One region of the Arthrobacter sp. ZBG10 genome, then DNA from elsewhere that is predicted to be linked to it. Evidence: riboswitches for the same ligand, from Rfam matches in the RefSeq annotation. Region 1 holds a riboswitch; each other region holds the start of a gene.

Region 1 (5,987 bases):
GGGGCAGCCGGCAGGGGCCCAAAGCTGCGTTTCCCCGGGTGTCGCAGGATGAGCCAATGCGTCCGGCAATGGCCCTGCAGCCGTCATAAATATGCCCTCCCAGGTCCGCTGATGTCACCTGCGGTCACTGGGATTCACGTTCCGACTCGAAATTCCGGAACGCCCGGAAACCCGCCATAGAGTCCGGACATGGCCCTCCGAATCCAGCAAAGACGTCAACCCAGCGGTGGCCGCAGCCAGGAAACCCCGCAGCGGCAGGTGCCGCCCCGGACTGTCCTGTGGCTGTGCCTGGGGGCCGGGTTCATCACGCTGCTGGACCAGTCGGTATTTGTCCTGGCAGTACCGGCCATGGCCGCCGGATTGCAGGCGGACGCCGGGCAGGTGCAGTGGATCCTGGCCAGTTATTCACTGGCGTTCGGGCTGGCGCTGGTACCGGCGGGCCGGCTGGGTGACCTTGTGGGCCGCCGCACCCTGTTCGTGGCAGGGCTCAGCGTCTTTGGCGCGTTCAGCCTGCTGGGCGGCCTGGCCACCGATCCGACCGTGGTCATTGGGGCACGGCTCCTGCAGGGCCTCGGTGCAGGGGCCCTCAACCCACAGGTCCTGGGCCTGCTGCAGGATGTCCATGCCGGTGCCGGCCGGGCCAAAGCCTTGGGGTACTACGCGGCGGCGGGCGGAACGGCTGCCGTGTGCGGTCCGCTGATTGGGGGCGTGATCCTCTCCGTGGGCAGCCAGGAAGGGAGCTGGCGGTTGCTGTTCCTGGTCAACGTTCCGCTGGTCCTGGTCCTGGTTCCGCTGGCCCTGGTGTTCCTCCCGCGCCGGTCCCGGTCGCCGGCGGTGCCCGGCCAACGCCGGCCCACCATCGATGCAGTAGGCGCGCTGCTCCTGGGTGCCGTGGTGCTGGCCTCGCTGGTGCCCACCATCCAGGGCCCGGGTCCGGAAACGCCCATCTGGCTGGGGAGCAGCGCCGTGGCGCTGGCCGTGTTTGCCGGCTGGGAGGTCCTGTACCACCGGCGCGGCCGGACCCCGCTGCTGGTCCCGGCACTGGTCCGCTCGCCCGGCTACGTCCTTGGCACCGTGGTTGCCTTGTGCCAGTTTGGCGTGGGCGCGGCCATGGCCGCGGTCACCGCGTTCTACTTCCTTGCCGGCACCGGCCTGCCGCCGTTGGCGGCCGCCGCGATCCTGGCGCCGCAGGCCGCAGGGATGCTGCTGGCCTCCAGCTTCAGCTGGCGGTTCCTGGGCCGCTACGGGCGGGGCGGTGTCGTCTGGGCGCTGGTGGCCGGCCTGGCCTGCCTGCCCGGCAAGGACTTGGCCGTCCAGTACCTGGACAGCGGAGCCGCTGCGATGGCGGTGGCCGCCGTCGGGCTCCTGCAGGGGCTAGCCGTGGGTCTGGTGGTGGCCCCCAACCAGACCCTGACACTGGCCCAGGCCCCGCCCGGTGCCACGGGGGTGGCCGCGGGCTTTTACCAACTCAGCCAACGGTTCACGGCGGCGCTGTGTTCAGCGGCCGCCGCCGGCATGTTCCTCACCGCCGGCGCGGACCCCCGCCGGGCCTTCCACCAGGGTGTGGTGCTCTGCTCGGTGCTGCTGGGCGTCGCTGTGCTGGCCGGCAGTGCGGACTGGCTCCGCACAGCCGCTGTCGCCGGGCGGCAGGCCACCCGCCGGCAGCCTTCGAAGCGCCGGCGGGCCGGTCCTTAAGCGGCCGGGCTCTGGGCGCCCGGGTCCGTGGGGCCTGTGGTGGGCACCCCGGCCTCCCGCAATGCCGGGAAGCCGCCGTCCACATGGACGGCGTTGGCGTAGCCCAGCACCTTCAGCTTCTCGGCTACAGGGCGGGAGCCGTTGACGGAGCCGCAAAACACCACTATGTTCCGGCCCGCGGCTTCCACTTCGGGCAACAGTTCGGGGGAGTCGGGGCCGAAGTCCTGGTCCACCCGCTCCCGGTTGACCACCAGCGCCCCGGGGATCGCCCCGGTGCTGTTCCGGCCGGCGTCACTGCGGACGTCAACCAGCAGGGCCCCTTCGGCGATGAGGCGGGCGGCGTCAGCGGCGCTGACCAGTTGGGTGTCGGTTTCGGTGCTCATGGTTCTCCTTTGAGGATGGGTTGGTTGGACCGGGGTCTTAGCCGCGGGCCCAGGCGTCGGCAAGCAGCCCGTAGGATGCCACCTGCTCCGCCTGCCCGTGGGCGATGGTGGTGATCAGGAGCTCCTGGGCGCCCGTGGCCCGCTGCAGCGCCCTCAGGTTGGCGGTGACCGTCCCGGGGGCGCCCACGAACCGTGTTTCCACGCGGTCCCGGACCAGCTCCGGGGAGCCCACCGCGGCGTCCAGCCGGCCGCCGTCGGCCGGGGCGGGATAGGCGATGGCGCCTTGGCCGCTGCGGATGCTGTGCACCCAGGCGGCGAAGCCCGCGCCGAGCCGCCGGGCGTCCTGTTCGCGTTCGGCCACCAGCACGTCCGCGGATACCGTGACGTACGGTTCCGGCACCGCCGCCGAGGGCCGGAAGTGGGCCCGGTATTCGGCCACCGACTCCAGTACCGTGGCCGGCGACACGTGGTAATTCGCGCCGAACCGCAGGCCCAGCTTCCCGGCAAGCCGGGCGCTGGGCCCCGCCGTGGAACCGTGGAGCCAGAACTGCGGGGCATGTCCCAGGGCAGGTGTCACCGTGATCCCCTCGCCGTGCCGAGTGCGGTAGCCGCCGTCGAAAAAGCCGATGACGTCCTGCACGTCGCTCTCGAAGTTGTCCGCATCCCCGGGCTCCCGGCCCAGGAGCTCGGCCTGGAGCCGGAACTTCCGGGGCAGCACGGAACTGAACGGCTGCCGTTTGGCGGGGACCACCAGGCCCGCCACCACCCGGCCCGCGTCCTCCGGCGCGGGTTCGCCGGCAGTCCGGAGGTCTTCCCCGCCGGTGCTTGCCGGCGGGGAAGCGGGTTGGCCGGAGCGGCCAAATCCCAGATCGATCCGGTCCGGGAACACTGCCGCCAGGGTTCCGACGTTTTCGGCTACCTGCAGCGGCCGGTAGTTGCCCAGGATGGTGGCAGCCGTCCCCACCCGGATGGTCCGGGTGGCGGCAGCAACCAGGGCGGACAGCACATGCGGGGCGGAACCCGCGACGCCGGGATTGAGATGGTGCTCGGCCAGCCAATAGCGGTGGTAGCCGAGGTCCTCGGCAGCGACGGCCAGCTCCACGCTGTTGCGCAGCGCCTGCCCGGCGTCCACCCCCGCCGGGATGGGGCTCAGATCGAGAACTGACAGCAGGGCATCCGTTGGGCTCATGGCTTGACCCTACGGACGCCGGCTCCGGCGCCCAAAGCGCCATGTCACCGGACTCAACGGTGCGCAACAGGCCGTCACAGGCGCCGCCAGATGACGGTTTAAGCCGTCGCTTGACGTGGCGTTTCGCGCGTTGACCTCGTGCGACAACGGCGGTTGCGGGGGTCATTCGGGGATCGTACATTCGAGCCATAGGTCAAGAGTCAGCACGCCAAGGACCGGCTCGTGCTGCGGCAACCCTCAGGCATTTAGTGGCGGGGTGCTCCGGAAACAGACCTGGCCGCACTGCGGCAAGTGAAATGTCGTCCCGGCCGCACCAGCGGCCCCTGAAAGAGGAAAGCCATGCCTTCACTACCAGTACCCGAAAACCGTCCCAACGTGGTGGCCGTTGAGCTCGACGGCGACGGGGCGCACCCCGCCGCGTGGCGCCACGCCCACCACCTTCCGGACGGACTGCTGGGCGGTGCCCGCATCAGCGGCACCGTCCAGGCCGCAGACATCGCCGGCTTCCACCTGGCCACCTTCCGCGATTCCCGCGTGGTGGATGCCGGCACGGCCGGGATTCCCGGCCGGATCGATGCCGTGCAACGGGCCGCCTTCGCTGCCCCCATCACCGGCTCGATCGGCCTGGTACCCGAGGTGGACACCCTCTACACCGAGCCATTCCACGTCGCCACCCAGCTGGCCAGCCTCGACTACGCCTCCCAGGGCAGGGCGGGCTGGCTGGTCAGCGCGGCCAACGCGCCCGAAGAAGCCCGCGCCGTGGGCCGTGAGCAGCTGGCCGCCGCCGCAGCGCCCCTCGAAGCCGCGGACGCCGTGGAAGCCGGCCGCCGGCTCTGGGATTCCTGGGAGGACGACGCCGTCATCCGCGACGCCTCCACCGGTCGCTACCTGGACCGCGACAAACTGCACTACGCCGACTTCGAAGGGGAGCGCTTCGCCGTCAAGGGCCCGGCGATCATTCCCCGGCCATTGCAGGGGCAGTTGGTGGTCATCGCTCCGGCGGCGCTGCTCTCCACCGTGGAAGCCGACGTGGCACTCGCTTCAGCCGCCACCGTTGACGGGCTCGCCGCAGCAGCCTCAGCGGCGGCCGCCACCGGCGTTCCCCGGACCCTCGTGGAGCTCGACGTGATCCTCGACGCCCGCGGCCAAACGGCCGCGGAACGGCTCGCGGAGCTGGACCGCCACGAGCCGTGGACCGGCGGCGCCCGGTACGTGGGCAGCCCCGCCGGCCTCGTGTCCCTGCTGGCCCGGCTCTTCGATGCCGCGGACGGCGTCCGGCTGCATCCCGCCGTCGTGGACGTCGACCTGCCGGAACTGGCGCTCAACGTCCTGCCCGCGTTGCGCGCCGCCGGCCTGGTCAGCGCGCCCGCCGCCGGCACCACGCTGCGCCGGTCCTTCGGCCTTCCCCGCCCCGCCAACCGCTACGCAGCGGCCTGAAAGAGAGCACCCCATGACCACGCACCGTCCCACCGGCAACGGCCGGATCCAGTTCGGCGTCTTTTTCCAGGGCGTCAACCACACCACCGTCTGGAAAGCCCCGGACAGCGGCTCCCAGACCGACTTTGAATCCTTCCGCCGCGTGGCCCAGACCGCCGAACGCGGGCTGTTCTCAGCCTTCTTCCTGGGCGAAGGACTGCGGCTCCGTGAACACCTGGGCCGGATCCACGACCTGGACGTGGTGGGCCGCCCGGACGCGCAGACCGCCCTGGCGGCACTCGCCGCCGTCACCACCAACATCGGCCTGGTGGCCACCCAAAACACCACCTACAACGATCCCGCGGACCTGGCCCACCGGCTGGCCAGCCTCGACCTGCTCTCCGGCGGCCGCGCTGCCTGGAACATCGTCACCACGGACAATGCCTGGACCGGCGCCAACTTCCGCCGCGGCGGGTTCCTCAAGCACGAGGACCGCTACGTCCGGGCCGAAGCCTTTGTCCAGACCGCCAAAGCCATCTGGGACTCCTGGGCCGACGGCGCAATCGCCGGGTCCCGGAGCGACGGGCGCTGGCTCCGGCAAGGAAGCATCACCCCGGTGCGCCGGAACGACGCAAGCTTCGACGTGGACATCACGGGACGGCTGCCGCGGTCCGCCCAGCACCACCCCGTCCTCTTCCAGGCGGGGGATTCACCCGACGGCCGCGACTTCGCTGTCCGCAATGCCGACGTTATCTTCTCCCGGCACGCGGAACTCGAGGATGCGAAGGTGTTCCGGGCGGACATCGTGGCCCGCACACTAAAGGCCGGCCGCCCCGCGGATGACGTCAAAATCTTCCCGGGCCAGGAATTCATCCTCGCCGCCACAGAAAAGGAGGCCGCGGAGAAGGAACACTGGGTCCGGGAGCAGCAGGTAGGCCCGGAGACGGCAATCGCCTACCTGGAACAGTTCTGGGGCCGGACCCTGGACGGGTATGACCCCGACGGGCCGCTGCCTGAGATCGACCCCGTAGTGGACGTCACGAACCCCACCCGCGGAAACGCCTTCCACGGCAAAAGCGCAAGGGAACTCGCTGGCCAGTGGCGGGACGAGGCCCGCGGGAAGGGCCAGTCCATCCGCCAGTTCGTTGCTGCCCGGTCACGCCTGAACGGCCGCGGCCTGGTGGGCTCCTACGACGGCGTCGCCGACCTGCTGGCTGAATACGCCAGGACCGGAGCGGTGGATGGATTCAACATCACCCCCTGGCTTGTCCCCGGCGGGTTGGACGACATTGTCAACGAACTCG
Region 2 (5,987 bases), on a different contig from region 1:
AACGGGCTTCGCTGATCAGGCGCACCGTAGCGGTGGTCCACGAGCTGAACGTGGTCAGGCCGCCGGCCAGGCCGGTGGCCAGGGCGGTCTGCCACTCACCGGTCAGTCCCAGTCCGCCGGTCACCCCCGCGGCGGCTCCGATCACAAAACAGCCCACCATGTTGACCAGCAGGGTTGCCCAGGGCCAGTGCCGCGCGCCATTACCCGCTTCCGCCTGGCGGGCCGCCTGCTGGGCGAACCAGCTGTCTGCCGCGAACCGGAGGAGGGCCCCGGCTACCCCGAACAAGCCCACCAACAGCGCGGCGGTCATGGCTGCTCGTTCCGGGTCGGGGACGCCACTTTGCCGAGCTGCCAGCCTGCACCCGCGGCGGCCAGGCCCAGCACCAGGGAAAGGGCCAGGTACGCCGCCCACACCACATGCGCGCCGGACTGCGCCAGCCGGTCCACGGCGAAAATTACAGCGGAGAAGGTGGTGAAAGAGCCCAGCAGGCCCGGTCCCAGCCCTGCCCGCAGCCAGAAGGGAGTATGCGGGCGGTTCAGCCAGAAAGTGGTCAAGGCAGCCAGGAGGAAGCTGCCGCACACGTTGATTCCGAGCGTGGCCCAGGGGACACCGTCCGGAACATCAGGGAAGGCGAGGCCGAGGCCGTACCGCAGCTCGCTGCCCACCAATCCGCCCACAGCCACCGCCAGCCATGCCGGCGCCGCAGGCATACCGGGGCGGCTCATGCGGGGGCGGTGCCGCGCAACAGCCCCTGGCGCGGTCCGTGCGTCACGTCAGCTGCCCACCAGGAGGCAACCTTGGTGCGTTTGCTCGCTGTGCACCCAGAGCGCCGAGGTGATTTCGTCAGCGAGGTCAAACTCACGGCTGTTCCCAACGCCACCGATCCGGACCACCAGGGCACCGCCGAACGGCCGGCGGCCCACCACCTCCACTTCGGCGTCCAGGTCGATCCGCTCGGCGGCCAGGTACCGCAACAATTCAGGGTTATCGTCACTGATCCGGGTGATTCTGCCGGTGTGGCCCTCATCCAGCCCGGAAAGCAGGTGGGCGGCAGGCATCAGCACCTCACCGGACGCCGTGGGAATGGGGTCGCCGTGCGGATCGCGGCGGGGATCGCCCAGTTGGGCGGCGACGCGTTCGATGAAGGTGTCCGAGACGGCGTGCTCCAGCAGTTCGGCTTCGTCGTGGACCTCGTCCCAGCTGTAGTCCAGCTGCTGGACCAGGTACGTCTCAATCAGCCGGTGGCGGCGGACCATGGCCAGGGCCAGGCGCAGGCCCGGGCCCGTCAAGGTAATGGCGCTGTAGGGCTTGTGGTCAACGAGGCCCTGGTCCTTGAGCTTGCGGACCATCTCCGAGACGGAGGAGTTGGCCACACCCAGGCGCTGGGCCAGCTGCGAGGAGGTGATGGGTTTGTCCTGCCACTCGGTAAACGAGTAGATGACCTTGACGTAGTCCTCGATCGAGGAGGAGGGCGCGCTGGTCTTCACAGCATCAAGCTTACCGGGTACTGCACCGCCGCTGGCCGGCAACGAGATTCACGCCGCCGTGGCCCGCCATGCCAGGGTCAGGTAGGGCAGGTCGATGATTTCGCCGTCCCGGTGGCCAAGATGCTCATGCAGGTACCAGTCCAGGTTGGCCAGCACCTTGGCGCGGGTGGGTTCGGAGGCCCTGAGATAGTAGCTGCGCGTTTTGGTGAGCTCCATCAGGCCCGTGGTGGTTACAGGGTCCTGCCACCGGGTCACGTACCCCTCAAGGCCTTGGAAGTCAGGCCCGACGGCGGGCCGGTGGCCAGGCTTGTAGACGTCGCCCGCGTGCATGATCCGGGACAGCCGGTGGACCCAGGGAACGGAGGTGTCCAGCTGGTTCCAGACCAGCCCCAGCGTGCCGCCCGGGCGAAGGACCCGGGCGAGCTCCGTGCTGGCCGCAGCTGCGTCGCACCAGTGCCAGGCCTGGGCCACGGTGACGACGTCGAACGCCGCCGCCGGCAGGCCGGTGGCCTCTGCGGTGCCCAGGACAGCCGTGGCACGTGGATAGTGCTCAGCCAGCTGTTCCAGCATGTCCGCGGACGGGTCGACTGCGGTGACGGCCAGTCCTTTGGCCAGGAGCAGTGCGGTGAATTTGCCGGTGCCGGCGCCGACGTCCAAAACCTCACCGGCCGTTGCGGGCACCAGCCAGTCCGCGGCTGCCGCCGGGTAGCCCGGCCGGACCTGCTGGTAATGCTCGCCGCCGTCCTGGAAGCTTTGGCCCAGCTCCTGGCGCCGGTTGTGTTCCAGCTTGGGGCCACCCCGGACCACGCGCGGCCTCCTTCAGTAGATGTCTCTCCTGAATTTACCGCATGGACCCCGCCGGGGCGGCCCGGCGGTTCAGTCGTCCAGGCAGGGGGCCGCGCCGGCGGTGCCCGGCGTGTTGGGGGCCCAGTGCGGGTAGGTCCGGGAATCGTTGGCGGGCACCCAGCGGCCTGCGTCCACCACGTAATCCCAGCCAAGGCCCTGGGTCCGGAGGGCAGAGATGCCGGCAAGGAGCCGTTCGGCGTCCTCAAGGCGGGAGCCCACACCAAAGCTGGCCCGCAGCGAACCGGACGGAAGGCCCAGCCGCTTGAGCAGGGGGTGGGCGCAGAAACGCCCGTCCCGGAGGCCCACGCCGTGCTCTGCGGACAGGTAGGCCGCCACCAGACCGGCGTCGTAGCCGGCCACGGAAAAGTTAACCACACCGATGGTGTCCGTCTCAGCGTTGGTGTCCTTGAAGATCTGGTGGACACTCACGCCCTCGATCTGCTGCAGCCCCGCCACCAGGTAGGACCGGATGGACTGTTCGTGGGCGTGCCATTCCTGCGGGTCCAGGGCGGCGATGACCTGCGTGGCACGTGCCAGGGTGGCGGCGCCGAGGACGTTGGGCGAGCCGCCCTCGTGCCGGGCCGGGCCCGTGGCCCAGCTGACGCCGTCGAGCCGTGCTTCCTTGACGGCACCGCCGCCGGCGAGGTGCGGTTTTCCGGCGTCGAGCCAGTCCGGGCGCCCCACCAGGACGCCGGAACCGAACGGGGCGTAGAGCTTGTGGCCGGAGAACGCGAGGTAGTCAACGCCGTCGGCGGTGATGTCTACCCGCCGGTGGGGTGCCAGCTGCGCGGCGTCCACCACAATCCGGGCGCCGTACTGGTGGGCCAGCGTGGCGAGGGCGCGGATGGGCAGGATTTCACCGGTGACGTTGGAGGCGCCGGTAACGGCCAGGAGGCTGACCCCGCCCTGCTCCAGTTCGCCGCGGACAGCGTCGATGGTGCCGGCCAGGGTGTCCGCGGCCACGATGCTCCGGTGCGGGACGCCCTGCCACGGCAGCAGGTTGGCGTGGTGCTCGATGTCCAGGTACAGGACGTCGCCGGTGGGCCGGCCGTCCGTGTTGGGCAGGCACCCTGCCAGGAGGTTCAGCGAGTCGGTGGTGTTGCGCGTGAAGATCACCGAGTCGTCCGGGCGGCCGCCCACAAAGTCCCGCACGATGTTCCGCGCGTTCTCGTACACGGAGGTGCTGATCTGCGAGGCGTAGCCGGCGCCACGGTGCACGCTGGCGTAGTAGGGCAGGATCTCGTTCAGGTAGGCGGAGACCAGGGACAGCGCCGGCGCGGAGGCGCCATAGTCCAGGTTCGCGTAGCGGACATGGCCACCGGCGATCAGCGGCGCCTGGATCTCGGCGCCGGTTACGGCGGCGAGGGGCCTGGCGGCGATGGAGTGGCCGGCCAAAACCGAAGGTGCGGCGGGCGCCAGCGAAGCTGCGGGGGAGACAGTGGCAGTTGTCATGGGGAATCCTCACGTTGACAGGACTCCCTGCAGGGAATCCGCGCTTGCCGTATCCATGTCCGGACCGGCCTGGTCGTCACCCGGGGCACCCCACCGCGAATGGAGGGTTGCCGGCCAGCAAACCGGGGTTTAGCGCTGGCACTCGTGACCTGCTTAAGAGCGTAGGACATGGTGCGGGGTGGTTTGAAGCCAGCCCGAATGTTAAGGGATTTGTTACGCCGCGCCCGTACGCCGGGGCTTTTGTCGAAGAACACGACGGCGGACGCCCCCATCCGGAGGCGTCCGCCGTATATTCTTCGGTCCAGGCAGTCCTAGAGGAGGTCGTCCAGCCCCGGGTTCAGGCGCCGCAGCACCTCGGAATGCAGGATGGAGTTTGTGGCCAGGGCGTTTCCGCCGAACGGGCCGTCCTGGCCCTCCAGGGAGGTAAACCGGCCGCCGGCTTCCACCACGATGGGGACCAGGGCGGCCATGTCGTAGAGATTCAGTTCGGGTTCGCAGGCAATGTCCACCGACCCCTCGGCGACCATGCAGTAGGACCAGAAGTCGCCGTAGGCGCGGGTCCGCCATACGTCCTCGGTGAGCCCCAGGAACTCGTCGAAGTTGCCGCGTTCCTTCCACCCGGTGAGGCTGGAGTAGGACAATGACGCATCGGAAAGGGTGGCGACGTTGGAGACGCGCAGCCTGGTGGCCGAGGCGAGCGAACGCCCCATGTAGGCGCCCATGTCTTTCGCCGCCCACCAGCGTTTGCCCAGCGCAGGTGCGCTGACCACACCCACCACCGGTTCGCCCTCGTCAACGAGCGCGATCAGGGTTGCCCATACCGGGACACCCCGGACGAAATTCTTGGTCCCGTCAATGGGGTCGATGATCCAGCGGCGTGAGCCGTGGCCGCTGCTGCCGAACTCCTCACCCAGGACGGCGTCGCGGGGGCGGGAGCGGGAAAGCTGGCCGCGGATGGATTCCTCAGCTGCCTTGTCCGCGTCGGTGACAGGCGTCAGGTCCGGCTTGGTCTCCACATGGAGGTCCAGGGCCTTGAAACGGCTCATCGTCTGGTCGTCCACGGAATCGGCCAGGACGTGGGCCAGGCGCAGGTCATCGTTGTAGCTGGAAGCGGATTGGATCATGGTTCCAAACTACCGTCTGGCGGCGGTTGTGCTGGGAGGCCCACGTCAGTTGACGCTGCCGAGTTCCTTGGTCTCCTGGGCTTCCAGGCGCGGATCCGCCCCGAGGAGCCGCCGCAGGGAAGAGAGCCGGGCAGCGCCGGTGGGACCTGCCTGGCCGGCGGCCACCCAGGCGTCCAGCCCGCAGTTCACGGCCGCTGCCGTGTGCTTGCAGCCGCGTTCGCAGGCATCGGTGCCGGAGGAGAGGTCCGGGAAGGAACGCAGGATGCGGTCCGGGTCCACCAGTGCCAGGCCAAAGGACCGGATGCCAGGGGTGTCGATGATCCAACTGCCGGCCGGCGCATCTGCCAGCCGCAGGGCCAGGGCGGAGGAGGATGTGTGCCGGCCGCGGCCGGTGACGGCGTTGACGCCGCCGGTGGCCCGCTCGGCTCCGGTCAGCGCGTTGACCATGGTGGATTTGCCCACGCCGGAGTGCCCCAGCATCACAGTGACGTTCCCGTGCAGGAAGGTCCGCAGCTCCGCTACGGCCTCGCTGTCCAGCCGGGCGGACAGGCCATCGTCCGACCTGGCGTCGATGCCCGATGCCTTATTGTCCGCGGTGCGGCTGATGATGACCGGGAAGTCCAGGTGCGCGTAATTGGACAGCAGCTCAGCGGGATCCTTGACGTCTGCCTTGGTGATCAGCAGGATCGGTTCGATCCCGGCGTCGTAAGCCGCCGCCAGGGCACGGTCGATGAAACCGGTGCGCGGTTCCGGGTTGGCTGCTGCCACCACGATCACCAGTTGGTCGGCGTTGGCCACCACAGCCCGTTCCACGGGATCTGTGTCGTCCGCGCTGCGGCGCAGCAGCGTGCGCCGGTCCTGGATTTTCACCAGGCGCGCCAGCGTGTCCGGTTCGCCGGAAACGTCGCCCACCAGCGAGACAAAGTCGCCGGCCACCACGGGGTTGCGGCGCAGTTCCCGGGCGCGGGCGGCGATCACCACCCGTTCCGTAGCGGTGTCCTCACCCACCACCGCCGTGTAGCGGCCGCGGTCAACGGTGATGATCCGGCCAGTGACGGCGTCGTCGTGGCTGGGCCG
Region 3 (5,987 bases), on a different contig from region 1:
AGGGTCTGTTATGATCATAAAACGTCATCATGTGCGATGGCTCAAGCACTTTGGAGGCCTTCCGCATGACCCGTACCGACCGCCTGACGGCCATCCTTGACCTGTTGGCCCGGACCGGCCAGGTGGAAGTGGACGAGATCGTTACCACCCTTGCGGTTTCCCCGGCCACGGCCCGCCGCGACCTGGACAGCCTGGCGAAGCGCCGGCTGCTGACCCGGACGCGGGGCGGCGCCACCACCGGCGCCCTGGCCTACGACCTTCCCGGCCGGTACAACCGTGACGACCACGGCCAGGCCAAGGAACAGATCGCCCAGGCCGCATCTGCGCTGGTCCGCCCCGGTGCGGTGATCGGCCTGTGCGGCGGGACCACCAGCACTGCCCTGGCGCAGATCCTGGCCACGCGGGAAGACCTCAATGCTCCCGCGAACCAGCACACACTGACGGTGGTCACGAACGCCATCAACATCGCCGGCCAGCTCGCCGTGCGGCCCAACATCAAGGTCATGGTGACCGGGGGCATCCTCAACCCGCGCTCCTATGAGCTGGTGGGCCCGTATACGGACATCATCATGCAGAAGGTGGTGCTGGACATCGCCTTCATCGGCGTCAACGGCATCGACCCGGAGGTGGGTCCCACCAACACGGGCGAAGGGGAGGCCTCCGTCAACGCGCTGCTTGCCAGCCGGGCCCGGATTTCGTATGTCCTGGCCGACTCGTCGAAGGTGGGCGTGCGGGCCTTTGCCACGATGGACGGCTACAACTTCACCCGCCTGATCACGGACGCCGGGATCTCGCCGCGGGACAAGGCCGCGTTTGAAGCCAACGGCACCGAAGTGATCGTCGCTCCCGGATAAAGGGCCGCCGGCCCACGGGGACCACCGGGATCCAGTGCCGGCCGGGGCGGTCAGCCCGGATCCAGCAACAGCAGGCAAAATGGGTACATGCTGGTTCCCTCCCGCCGCAGGCTGCGGCTCGAAGTCTGGATTGTCCTGGGGTTGTCCCTGGGACAATCCGCCGTCTATTCCGTGGTGCAGCTGCTGGACAAGCTGTCCCGCGCGCCGCTGGTGGAGGGCACCTCAACCCTGAACCGCTCGCAAAGTACCCGGGAATACTTCGACCTGACCTACCAGCTGCTGGACATCGCCTTTGCCCTGGTGCCGGTCCTCCTGGTGATCTACTTCCTGACCGACCAGCGCCAGGCGGCACCTGCCGGACCCGGCAACCCGCCGGTCATCGGCGGCGCCAACGCCTCCCGCCACACGGGCTCCGCTTTCCGGCAGCTTGGCTTCACCTTCGACAGGCCCGGCCGCGACCTGCTCCAGGGCCTCGGCCTGGCCGCCCTGATCGGCATCCCATCACTGGGCCTCTACGCCGCCGGGCGGGCGCTGGGCATCACCACCGCCATCATCCCCAGCGCCCTGGATGCCTACTGGTGGACCGTTCCGGTGCTGATCCTCTCCGCCGTCCGGCACGGCATTGTGGAAGAGGTCATTGTGGTGGGGTACCTGATGAACCGCTTCGGCAAGTTCGGCTGGAGCCTGCCGGTGTCCATCGCGGCCAGTGCGCTGCTGCGTGGCAGCTACCACCTTTACCAGGGCTTCGGGCCCTTCATCGGGAACGTGGTGATGGGCGTTGTCTTCGCGTGGCTCTACACCCGGACCAAACGCGTGATGCCGTTGGTCATCGCGCACGCGCTGCTCGACATCGTGGCGTTTGTCGGCTTCAGCCTGTTTGGCAAGGCGGTGGGGCTGGGCTGACCGTCCCGGGCCTCATGCCTGCCCGCGGTGGCGGGCGGCCGCCGTCGTCCGGTTGATGCTTTTGCCGCTCAATGATTCGGCCGCCATCAGCAGGTGACGCCGTTGTCAGCTGCTGATGGCGGTCGAAGGGTGGGTGGGCGCGGACGCCCGGAAGCACCGGACCCGGCGCAGGCCGGATCCGGTGCGGCGGAGGATCAGATGGTGACTGCGCCGTTGGCGGTTTCGAAGGTGACCGAGAGGATTCCGGGTGTGCCGTGCGGGGCAACCCAATCCACTGCAACATCCTCGAGCGGCTTCTCCACCGGTTCACCCAGCCATTCGGTGACCCGCTCGGCGGAACCGGCGATGGTCAGGCAGCTCATCTTGACGTTGCCTTCGTAGGCGTTGGACGGGTGCAGGGAGGGGTCGCCCTCCCACTTCAGCATGTAGGGCACCTGGGGATCCGCGATGAGGCCCAGGATGCCGATCTGCTTCCAGACCAGTTCGCGGCCGTCAGGGAACTTGCGGTTGCCGTTGACGGAAGACCGGCCCAGCCGCTCCTCGAAAGGCGCAAGGTCGTCCACTTCGACGCACCAGCCCATCCAGCCGCCACCGGCTTCGGAGCGGGCGCGGACAGCCTGCCCGAAAGGCGCCTTGTCCGAGGCGGGGTGCGCCAGCACCTCCACCACCTCAAGGTACTTGTGGCCCGCGAGGGGAATGATCATGTTCCGGGTTCCGAAACGGGGATGCACCCCGCCCTTGACGGCTTCCACACCCAGGGCGGAAGCGATTCGTTCGGTGGTGGCCGCCAGGCCATCCTGTTCACAGGCGTAAGAGACGTGATCCATGCGCATGCCAACATCTTGGCACTTTGTGATCCGCCTCTCAGCTAAGGCTTGCCTTACATGATTTTTCCACTGGGCGGAGTTCCTGTTGTGGCCCGGCAACGGGGCCGTGGGACCATGTTCGTCACAATCCTGTACCGCGCTCCCGGACAGTTCCTACACTGGGCACAGGTCATGAGTGCCAGCATCAAGCCCCGGCTCGCTGGCCGGCAACCCTCCACCCGCGGTGGGGTGCCCCGGGTGAGGACCTGGCTGTCCGGCACCGGCCGGATGGCAAGCGCGGCCCGTGCTGCTTCCTGCATGCCGGGCCCCTGTGAAGTGGAGCCAAAGATGTCCAACGGATGGTCGTTTGAAACCCGCCAGATCCATGCAGGCCAGGAACCGGACAGCGCCACCGGCGCCCGGGCCCTGCCCATCTACCAGACCACCTCGTTTGTGTTCCCCAGCGCCGAAAGCGCGGCCAACAGGTTCGCCCTGGCCGAACTCTCGCCCATCTACACCCGCATCGGCAACCCCACCCAGGACGCCGTGGAGCAGCGGATCGCCAGCCTGGAAGGCGGCCTCGCGGCCCTCCTGCTCAGCTCCGGGCAGGCCGCCGAGACGTTCGCGGTCCTGAACATCGCCGAGGCCGGCGACCACATCGTGGCCAGCCCCAGCCTTTACGGCGGGACCTACAACCTCTTCGCCCACACCCTGAAGAAGTTCGGCATCACCGTGACGTTTGTGGCGGACCCGGACAACCTGGACCAGTGGCGCGACGCCGTGCAGCCCAACACCAAGCTGTTCTTCGGCGAGGTGGTATCCAACCCGCGCCAGGACGTTTTGGACATCGAGGGCATTTCCGGGGTGGCGCACCAGGCGGGAGTGCCGCTGATCGTGGACAACACCCTGTCCACTCCGTACCTGATCCGGCCGCTGGAGTGGGGCGCGGACATCGTCCTGCACTCGGCCACGAAGTACCTGGGCGGACACGGCGCCGCCATCGCCGGCGTGATCGTGGACTCGGGCAAGTTCGACTTCACCAGGGAACCGGAGAAGTTCCCCGGCTTCAACACCCCGGACCCCACCTACAACGGCCTGGTCTACGGCCGCGACCTGGGTGCCGACGGCGCCCTGGGTGCCAACCTGTCCTACATCCTGAAGGCCCGCGTGCAGCTGCTGCGTGACCTGGGCTCCGCCGTGTCACCGTTCAACGCGTTCCTGATCGCCCAGGGCCTGGAAACCCTGAGCCTGCGGGTGGAGCGGCATGTCTCCAACGCCATTGAGGTGGCCCGTTGGCTCGAGGCGCGGGACGACGTCGAATCCGTTGCCTACGCCGGCCTGCCCTCCAGCCCCTGGTTTGAGCGCGGCCAAAAGTACGGGCCGCGGGGCACCGGGGCGATCGTGGCCTTCAACCTCGCCGGCGGGGCCGCGGCCGGCCAGCGTTTTGTCGATGCGCTGGAACTGCACTCCCATGTGGCCAACATCGGCGATGTCCGGTCGCTGGTGATCCACCCCGCGTCCACCACCCACAGCCAGCTGTCCCCTGAGCAGCAGGCCGTTGCCGGGGTCACGCCGGGCCTGGTCCGGTTGTCCGTGGGACTGGAACACATCGATGACATCCTGGCCGACCTGGAAGCAGGTTTCCGCGCGGCCAAGGCGGCAGCAGGTTCCTGACCGGACCCTAACGGACCGGCTGCCTTTGGGCCGGGGCAAGTCACAACCAGTCACACTCTTGGCCCGGGGTGGGGTGTTCTTCGTACACTCGAACAAGGTCATGAGTGCCAGTGACAGCCCCGGCTTGCTGGCCGGCAACCCTCCTTCCGCGGTGGGGTGCCCCGGGTGAAGACCTGGCCTGCCGGTCATTCGACGGCAGGCAAGCGCGTAGAAGAGGTCTTGCCATGACGGTTACCGTCGCCCGTACCACCGTTCCCGAACACGGGATTGTCCGCTTCGCCTCCGTAGGGGCCCTGGAACTTGAAGCCGGCGGATACCTGCCGGACGTCACCCTGGCCTACGAAACGTGGGGCACCCTGAATGCCGACGGCAGCAACGCCATCCTGATCGAGCATGCCCTGACCGGCAGCACCCACGTTGCCCGCGGCGACAGCGACGAGCCCGGCTGGTGGGAACAGCTGGCCGGCCCGGGCGCACCCGTGGACACGGACCGCTTTTTTGTGGTGTCCATCAACATTGTGGGCGGCTGTTACGGGTCCACGGGACCGTCCTCAGCCGCACCGGACGGCAGCCCGTGGGGTTCCCGGTTTCCGCTGGTGACCCTGCGGGACAGCACCGTGGCCGAAGCCAGGCTCGCAGACCAGCTGGGCATCCGCAGCTGGTTCGCCGTCCTGGGCGGCTCCATGGGCGGTGCGCGTGCCTTGGAATGGGCGGTGACCTACCCGGAGCGGGTGCAGCGGTGCGCCGTCATCGCCGTCGGTGCGGCGAGCACCGCAGAGCAGATCGCGTTTGCGCAGGCGCAGACGCTGGCCATCCGCCAGGATGCCAACTTCCAGGGCGGCGACTACTACGGCGGCCCGTTCCCCGGGGACGGTCTGGCCCTGGCCCGGCGCATCGCCCACATCACCTACCGGTCCGCCGCGGAACTCGAAGGCCGGTTCGGCCGGCAGGCGCAGGCCGCCGAAACACCGGTCCGCGCGGATTCGCTGGCCGCCCGGGGCCGCTACCAGGTGGAAAGCTACCTGGACCACCAAGGCAACAAACTGGTCCAGCGGTTCGACGCCAACAGCTACATCGCGCTCACCGAGGCACTCATGAGCCATGACGTCACCCGCAACCGGGGCACGCTGGCGCAGGCGCTGGACGTGCCGGGAGTCCGGTTTTTTGTCGCAGCGGTCGACTCGGACCGGCTGTACTTCCCGGCGCAGTCCTACGAGCTGGCGGCGGCGCTGCCGGGCGAGGTGGACGTCCACCTGATCCAGGCGCCGATCGGGCACGACGGCTTCCTGACCGAGATCGGCCAGCTGGGGGCGCAGCTGCGGGCATCGTTCCTCGTCTAGCCGGCTACCCCTCCCGGTTGGTCAGCCCTTCATGATCTCGCCGCGGCGGGTCATGTACTCCTCCATGGAGAGCTCACCGTTGCTGTACTGCTGGTCCAGTTCGGTGAGTTTGCGGGCCCGGAAGCCCTGCGGGGCCGACGGCGGCGGGGGAGTGGCGGGCGCCTGCGGCTGTTCCGGAGCGGGCTGGCCGGGCTGACCCGGGTACCCGCCTTGGCCGGGTTGTGCGGGGTAACCGGGCTGGCCCGGGTACCCGCCCTGGTGCGGGGCCTGCGGCCGGCCGAACGGGTCAGGCAGCGGCTGCGGCCGGTCGATGGGCTGCGGCGCGTCGATCTGGCGGAAACCGCCGCCGTAGTAGTCCTGCTGGGTGTAGCCGTCGCGGGGCTGGTTGTTCTGCGGTCCGGGGCCGCCGG

Evidence for each region. Region 1 has a riboswitch for S-adenosylmethionine ahead of ACU18_RS01140 (LLM class flavin-dependent oxidoreductase). Riboswitches for the same ligand answer to the same signal wherever they lie in the genome.
Region 2: it holds a riboswitch for S-adenosylmethionine, as region 1 does, so the genes downstream of both, ACU18_RS11275 (aminotransferase class V-fold PLP-dependent enzyme) here and ACU18_RS01140 (LLM class flavin-dependent oxidoreductase) in region 1, are expected to answer to the same signal.
Region 3: it holds a riboswitch for S-adenosylmethionine, as region 1 does, so the genes downstream of both, metX (homoserine O-acetyltransferase MetX) here and ACU18_RS01140 (LLM class flavin-dependent oxidoreductase) in region 1, are expected to answer to the same signal.

Annotation. Positions count from the first base shown of each region.
Region 1 covers NZ_LFQH01000005.1:40,857-46,843, reverse strand. The annotation lists gene ACU18_RS01155 (MFS transporter) at 190-1,695, shown strand; gene ACU18_RS01150 (rhodanese-like domain-containing protein) at 1,692-2,078, opposite strand; gene ACU18_RS01145 (LLM class flavin-dependent oxidoreductase) at 2,116-3,267, opposite strand; SAM riboswitch class IV at 3,459-3,567, shown strand; gene ACU18_RS01140 (LLM class flavin-dependent oxidoreductase) at 3,607-4,704, shown strand; gene ACU18_RS01135 (NtaA/DmoA family FMN-dependent monooxygenase) at 4,718-5,987, shown strand, end outside.
Region 2 covers NZ_LFQH01000044.1:61,633-67,619, forward strand. The annotation lists gene ACU18_RS11255 (fluoride efflux transporter FluC) at 1-310, opposite strand, end outside; gene ACU18_RS11260 (fluoride efflux transporter FluC) at 307-726, opposite strand; gene ACU18_RS11265 (metal-dependent transcriptional regulator) at 775-1,488, opposite strand; gene ACU18_RS11270 (class I SAM-dependent methyltransferase) at 1,537-2,295, opposite strand; gene ACU18_RS11275 (aminotransferase class V-fold PLP-dependent enzyme) at 2,365-3,786, opposite strand; SAM riboswitch class IV at 3,822-3,936, opposite strand; gene hisN (histidinol-phosphatase) at 4,098-4,910, opposite strand; gene rsgA (ribosome small subunit-dependent GTPase A) at 4,956-5,987, opposite strand, start outside.
Region 3 covers NZ_LFQH01000039.1:42,012-47,998, forward strand. The annotation lists gene ACU18_RS10150 (DeoR/GlpR family DNA-binding transcription regulator) at 66-854, shown strand; gene ACU18_RS10155 (CPBP family intramembrane glutamic endopeptidase) at 942-1,757, shown strand; gene ACU18_RS10160 (VOC family protein) at 1,952-2,590, opposite strand; SAM riboswitch class IV at 2,752-2,867, shown strand; gene ACU18_RS10165 (bifunctional o-acetylhomoserine/o-acetylserine sulfhydrylase) at 2,912-4,237, shown strand; SAM riboswitch class IV at 4,334-4,449, shown strand; gene metX (homoserine O-acetyltransferase MetX) at 4,462-5,577, shown strand; gene ACU18_RS10175 (hypothetical protein) at 5,599-5,987, opposite strand, start outside.